2 linked regions of the Sinorhizobium fredii genome follow. The protein of the gene in region 1 interacts with the protein of each later gene in a pairwise test. Links are inferred from orthologs where the notes say so. Each region holds a gene or a part of one and is shown on either strand. Other genes may lie near its edges. The genes, in order: tpiA and pepT.

Region 1 (3,074 bases):
GCTGCAGTCAGGGCGAGATGGCGATGAGCGCTCATGGATCATTCCTCCCCGCAAGGGGCCTGTTGGTTTCTCCACCCTGGACTGGCCCCGCATCGCTCCTGCTGGAGGCGGAGCGCAGCATGCGGATCAACACGTCGTCGCCTCGGACGAACTGATGATAGAGCGCCGCCACAGCGTGGATGGCCACCAAAACGAGCATGACATAGGCGAGCAATGCGTGAGTGCGGGCCCAGAACGCCTCGGCGCTTTCCGAGTGCGGCAGCGGTAGATGCGGTATGACGATGATGTTGAAGTAGAAGCTCGGCATGTTCAGTGTCGAGGCGGAGGCGACGGCCCAGCCGGCCAGCGGCACGATGACCCCAAGGAGGATCAGTATCCTGTGCGTTTGGCGCGCCGCGGCATATTCAAACGGATGGAGGCCCGGAACGGGCTGCGGGGTCCGCTCTGCCAGCCACCAGAGGGCTCTCAAGAGCGCGAGCCCCAAGGCAGTGAAGCCGAGCGACTTGTGCCATTGGTAAAGCGAGAACTGCAGCGCCGGATCGAGCTCGATTCGCCGCATGGCGAAGCCGACGAACATCAGGCCGAGGATGAGCAGCGCGATCGTCCAGTGCAGCACGATCGTTACCGTTCCGAAGCCGTTCTCGCGGTTGCGCAGCATTGGGTGACTTGACCAGCTGTCTGCCGTTGACGTGAGACGCCCCAAGGCTTCGTTTTATTCGAAATGCTCCAGTCCAAAGTTCGCTCCGGGATCGTTCATACGCGCAGCACCTATTGGCCGGATGGCGCCGGAATCTGCGGCGAGGTGCTTTCATTTGCCTAACCGATTTGCTAGGCCGCTTGCCCGAGAGGCTTTGATCCCGGAGGAAGAACTGATGACGCCTGACATTCGCCCGCTCGTTGCCGGCAACTGGAAGATGAATGGTACGCGTGCATCGCTGGACCAGATCAAGGCTATGGCCGAGGGCGTCAAGGGCGAGCTTTCCGCCAGGGTCGAGACGTTGATCTGCCCGCCGGCGACGCTGCTTTACGTTGCGACTGCGCTTTGCGACGACAGCCCGCTGATGATCGGCGCGCAGAACTGCCACCAGAAGCAATCGGGCGCCCACACCGGCGATGTTTCTGCCGAGATGATCGCCGACTGCTTCGGCACCCATGTGATCGTCGGTCATTCCGAACGCCGCACCGATCACGCCGAAACCGACGCAGTGGTAAGGGCGAAGACCGAAGCCGCGCATGCGGCGGGCCTCGTCGCCATCGTCTGCATTGGCGAGACGGGAGAGGAACGCAAAGGCGGCAAGACGCTCGACGTCCTGAAGCGCCAGCTCGCCGGCAGCCTGCCGAATGGCGCGACGGCGGAGAGCACGGTGATCGCCTATGAGCCGGTCTGGGCGATCGGCACCGGTTTGACGCCGACCGTCGGAGACGTGGAAGAGGCGCATGCCTTCATGCGTGCCGAGCTTGTCTCCCGCTTCGGTTCCGAGGGCGGCAAAATGCGCATCCTCTATGGCGGCTCCGTCAAGCCTTCCAATGCCAAGGAATTGATGGGCGTCGCCAATGTCGACGGTGCGCTGATCGGCGGCGCCAGCTTGAAAGCGGAAGACTTCCTCGCCATCTACGGGGCCTATGAAGAATTGACTGCCTGACCGCCGCGTACGGCGGGCAGGGGCTTGGAATAGCCGGCGGCTTGGTATAAAGAGGCGCGAAATTTGGCGCGGCCCCTGATGTGGCCGCGATCGTTCGATTCGAATGCCCCGAAGAGGGCAGGACTGGAAGCTGATGCAGACCGTACTCCTCGTCGTTTATCTCATGGTCGTCGTCGCCCTGATCGGCGTCGTCCTCATTCAGCGCTCCGAAGGTGGCGGTCTCGGCATAGGCGGCGGTTCGGGCTTCATGTCCGCCCGCGGCACGGCCAATGCGCTGACCCGCACGACTGCGGTCCTCGCCTTCCTGTTCTTCGCTCTGGCGCTGGCGATGGGCATCCTGGCGCGCTACGAGCCGCAGGCGACCGATATTCTCGAGCGTATTCCGGGCACGAGCTCGAGCGGCGGCGTGCTGGATTCGCTCGGCGGCGGCCAGACGGCGCCAGCCGGCGGCAACACTGGGGCTCCGGCGAACGGCAATGGCGCCAACAACGCGGTTCCGGCAGAAGGCGCGGCCCGGCCCGCCACTCCGGCTGCTCAGCCGGCCGCCCCGGCTCCGGCCCCCGGCGCCAACGGCAATACCGGATCGCAAGTTCCGAGCGGCCAGTAAGGCCGAAGTTCAGAAGAACCCGCCGGCGGATGTTTCATCCGCCGGTTTTGTTTTGTGTGAAATCTGCCGCACCGAGAAACGGAAAAATTCGGGAAGACGAATTTTTTCGGTGGCGGAATCGTTTGTGAAAAGGTATCCGGTGACTCCCATGGCGCGATATGTATTCATCACTGGCGGCGTGGTCTCCTCCCTCGGAAAAGGCATCGCTGCGGCCGCTCTCGGAGCGCTGCTGCAGGCGCGTGGCTACCGCGTGAGGCTGCGCAAGCTCGACCCGTATCTCAATGTCGATCCCGGCACGATGAGCCCGACGCAGCATGGCGAGGTGTTCGTCACCGACGATGGGGCCGAAACCGACCTCGATCTCGGCCACTACGAGCGTTTCACCGGCCGCTCGGCGACGAAGACCGACAACATTACCACGGGCCGGATCTATAAGAACATCATCGACAAGGAACGGCGCGGCGACTATCTCGGGGCGACGGTTCAGGTGATCCCGCACGTCACCAACGAGATCAAGAACTTCGTCACCGAAGGCAACGAAGACTACGACTTTGTCATCTGCGAAATCGGCGGCACCGTCGGCGACATCGAGGCAATGCCCTTCATGGAGGCGATCCGCCAGCTCGGCAACGACCTGCCGCGCGGCACCGCCGTCTATGTCCACCTGACGCTGATGCCCTATATTCCGGCGGCGGGCGAGCTCAAGACCAAGCCGACCCAGCACTCGGTCAAGGAGTTGCAGGCGCTCGGTATCCACCCCGACATTCTGCTCGTTCGCGCCGATCGGGAGATCCCGGAAGCGGAGCGCCGCAAGCTGTCGCTCT
Region 2 (3,226 bases), on another replicon or contig:
TACGGCATAGCCATTGCCGTCGGCAATCTCGCCGGCGGGCGGATCGCCAATGCCAATCCGGTGAAGGCGCTTGCTGGCCTGTTTCTCCTCCAGGCGCTGGTGCTCTTCACCTTCTCCTTCACGGCGGCTTCGCCAGTGCCGACGCTCGCCACGCTGGCTGCCCTCGGCTTCCTCTCCTTCGCCAATGTCCCGGGGCTGCAGCTCTATGTCGTCCAGCTCGCCAAGGAGCACCGCCCCCGCGCCGTCGACGTCGCCTCGGCACTCAACATCGCCGCCTTCAACCTCGGCATCGCCCTCGGCGCCTGGCTCGGCGGGCGGGTGGTCGATTCCGCCCTTGGGCTCGGCGCAACGCCCTGGGTCGGTGCCGTCCTCGTCTCCTTCGCCTTGCTGCTGACGCTCTGGAGCGGGGCACTGGATCGGCGTTCTACCGCCGCCCTGCAGGGCGCCTGAGCCTTAGCGTCAGAACACCGGTGGGCCGAACGAAACGGCCGGCCCACCGGCAAACTTCCCTCTCCCGCGCCGTTCAGTCGTCGATCCGGAAGCCTACCTTCATCACCACCTGATAATGGGCCACCTCGCCATTGACGATCTGCCCGCGGACCTGGTCCACCTCGAACCAGTCGAGATTCCGCATGGTTTTCGAAGCCCGCGCAATCGCCGTTTCGATGGCTTCGTCGATCGAGTTCGGGGAACTTCCGATCAGTTCGACTTTCTTGTAGACGTGCCCGCTCACCGTATCCTCCTCAAGGGGTTTTCCGATTTGGCATCTTGGCATGGTCGTGCGGAGCGGCATGCGTCGCCGCTACCTTGACGATCATGCCCCCGTTATGTCCTGGCCGCCAGCAAAAGCTCGGAACTTCCGGTCGACCGGCCGGCAAAGCGCATCGACAAGGCGAAAATCAATTCACCCCGGCAGCCGCAAAGGCTATAGCGGTTGCCATTCGATGCCTCCCTGGAGCTCGCCATGGCCGACACTGTCACCGACCGTTTCCTGCGCTACGTCGTCATCGATACCCAGTCGGACCCGAAGTCGCCGACGCAGCCCTCCACCGAAAAACAGAAGAACCTCGGCCGCCTGCTGGTCGAGGAGCTGCTGGCGATCGGGCTTGCCGACGCCCATCTCGACGAGCACGGCTACGTCTACGCGACCATCCCCTCCAATATGGACAAGCCGGTGCCGGTGATCTGCTTTTGCTCGCATATGGATACGGCGCCGGATTTCACCGGCACGAACGTCAAGCCGCAGATCGTCCGCAACTATGGCGGCGGCGATATCCGGCTTCCCGGCGATCCGCAGCAGGTGATCCGCGCCAGAGACAATCCCGCACTTGCCGACCAGATCGGCAACGACATCATCACCACCGACGGCACGACGCTGCTCGGCGCTGACGACAAGGCCGGCCTCGCCGAGATCGTCACGGCCGCCCAGCAGCTCATCGACAATCCGAACATCCGCCACGGAACGATCAAGCTCCTGTTCACGACCGACGAGGAGATCGGCCGCGGCGTCGACAAGGTCAACCTTGAAAAACTCGGTGCCGAGTTCGCCTATACTGTCGACGGCGAGACCGCCGGCCATATCGAGGACGAAACCTTTTCGGCCGACAGCGTCGACATCACCATCCACGGCGTCGCCATCCATCCGGGATTCGCCAAGGGCAAGATGGAAAACGCCATTAAGATCGCGTCGGCTATCGTCGCGGGGCTGCCGAAGGACGTGGCGCCGGAAACGACGGCCGGCCGCGAGGGCTTCGTCCATCCGACCGGGCTCACCGGTTCGATGGAAAGGGCAACCTTGAGCTTCATCGTCCGGGACTTCGAAGAGGCCGGCCTCGCCGCCAAGGAAGCGATGCTCGATCAGCTGGTCCGGCGCGTCCTCGAGGATTATCCCGGCTCCGGCTACAGATTCGAGGTCAAGGAGCAGTATCGCAACATGAAGGCGATCCTCGATCGCCACCCAGAGATCGTCGAGAATGCGCTGGAAGCGATCCGCCGCGCCGGCATGACCCCGGTGCGCGGCAGCATCCGCGGCGGCACCGACGGGTCGCGCCTGTCCTTCATGGGCTTGCCTTCCGCCAACCTCTTCGCCGGCGGCCACGCCTTCCACTCGCCGCTCGAATGGGTGAGCCGCCAGGACATGGAACGGGCGGTGAAGACGATCGTCGAACTGGCGAAGGTCTGGGCAGAGCGGAGCTAGCGCATATTGACGTCAGGTGGAATTGGCGCGCTCAGTTCACAACAGGCGCGGCCGGCTTGCCCCAGCTGGAAATGGGCTGGCCGGCCTTGGTCGTCACCCGCATGTCGTAGAGCGCGAGCGAGGCCTGCAGCTGCCGCATGTCGTTGCAGCGGTTGACGATGCCGCCGATATATTGGACGCAGTCGCTGGCGCTGCCCTGAACCGGACCTGTCGCCCAGTCCTTGACGATGCCGTCGGTGCCGACCAGGAAGTAGGAAAGCCGATTGTTCTGCGAAACCGTGGAGCTGCCAACCAGGCCGGCGAAATTCGTGCCCGTCTGGGTCTCGGCGCCGGGCGCCATATGCCGGTAGATCGTCATGCCGTCCGCAAGCCGCGTTTCACCGATCAGGGGCCCGAAGGTCGCATCCGAGCCGGAAAGCTGCGCCATCGGCGATTGGCCGAGATTGACGACTTCCGCATAAGGCTTGCCCAGTGCAAAGCTGGTGAACGACCGGTTGGCGGCGTTCTCCGCCTTTTCCGCCACCTGAGAACACCCCGCCAAAGCGATGGCGAAACCAATCGAAAGAACTGCCGTGAAGCGCATGCAGACCCCTTGCCGGCAGCCGTACGCTTCCGAAGCCCAAGGCTTGCCGATAGCAGTGCGTCCCGCCGTCTGTCCCTCTAACCCGCCCTCTTCCTAGCAGATTCTCGGGCATTGCGAAGCGGGCCTTTGTTAGCCGGCCCATGCGGTGAAAACCGCCAACTGAGCGGCGAAAGCCCGCTTGTATGCGGGCCGCGCTTCGCCTCGGGCGACATAGGCGGAGAGGTTCGGATATTCCTCAAGTAATTCCGATCCCTTCAACCTGAGCAGCACCGACACCATCAAGAGGTCACCGGCGCTGAACGCGCCGTCGAGCCAGTCGGCATTGCTAAGGTGCCTGGAAAGGTCGCCGAGCCGCTTCCGGATGCTTCCCTCGAGGGCACGCAGGCGCTCTTCGTACCAGGGCTCATCGCGCTCGAGGATCTTGGCGAGGGCACGGTCGAAGATCG

Evidence for each region.
Region 2: the proteins of tpiA (region 1) and pepT interact in binary tests that used the Escherichia coli proteins (3 or more experiments, as listed by UniProt). The link is inferred for Sinorhizobium fredii from one-to-one orthologs.

The regions. Positions count from the first base shown.
Region 1 is NZ_CP024307.1:1,567,053-1,570,126, forward strand. The notes cover bases 1-2,757. They hold tpiA (triose-phosphate isomerase), read left to right. Parts: upstream 1-872; coding sequence 873-1,643; downstream 1,644-2,757. Other genes in these bases: NXT3_RS07635 (YceI family protein), read right to left, coding at 1-35; NXT3_RS07640 (cytochrome b), read right to left, coding at 32-658; secG (preprotein translocase subunit SecG), read left to right, coding at 1,777-2,250; NXT3_RS31920 (hypothetical protein), read right to left, coding at 2,260-2,418; NXT3_RS07655 (CTP synthase), read left to right, coding at 2,390-2,757. In the rest of the region: more of NXT3_RS07655, read left to right, coding at 2,758-3,074. UniProt on the Escherichia coli protein: Involved in the gluconeogenesis. Catalyzes stereospecifically the conversion of dihydroxyacetone phosphate (DHAP) to D-glyceraldehyde-3-phosphate (G3P).
Region 2 is NZ_CP024310.1:1,689,480-1,692,705, forward strand. Bases 172-3,080 are described here. They hold pepT (peptidase T), read left to right. Parts: upstream 172-964; coding sequence 965-2,197; downstream 2,198-3,080. Other genes in these bases: NXT3_RS31490 (MFS transporter), read left to right, coding at 172-450; NXT3_RS31495 (dodecin), read right to left, coding at 524-733; NXT3_RS31505 (hypothetical protein), read right to left, coding at 2,229-2,780; NXT3_RS31510 (glutathione S-transferase family protein), read right to left, coding at 2,910-3,080. Also shown: more of NXT3_RS31490, read left to right, coding at 1-171; more of NXT3_RS31510, read right to left, coding at 3,081-3,226. UniProt on the Escherichia coli protein: Cleaves the N-terminal amino acid of tripeptides.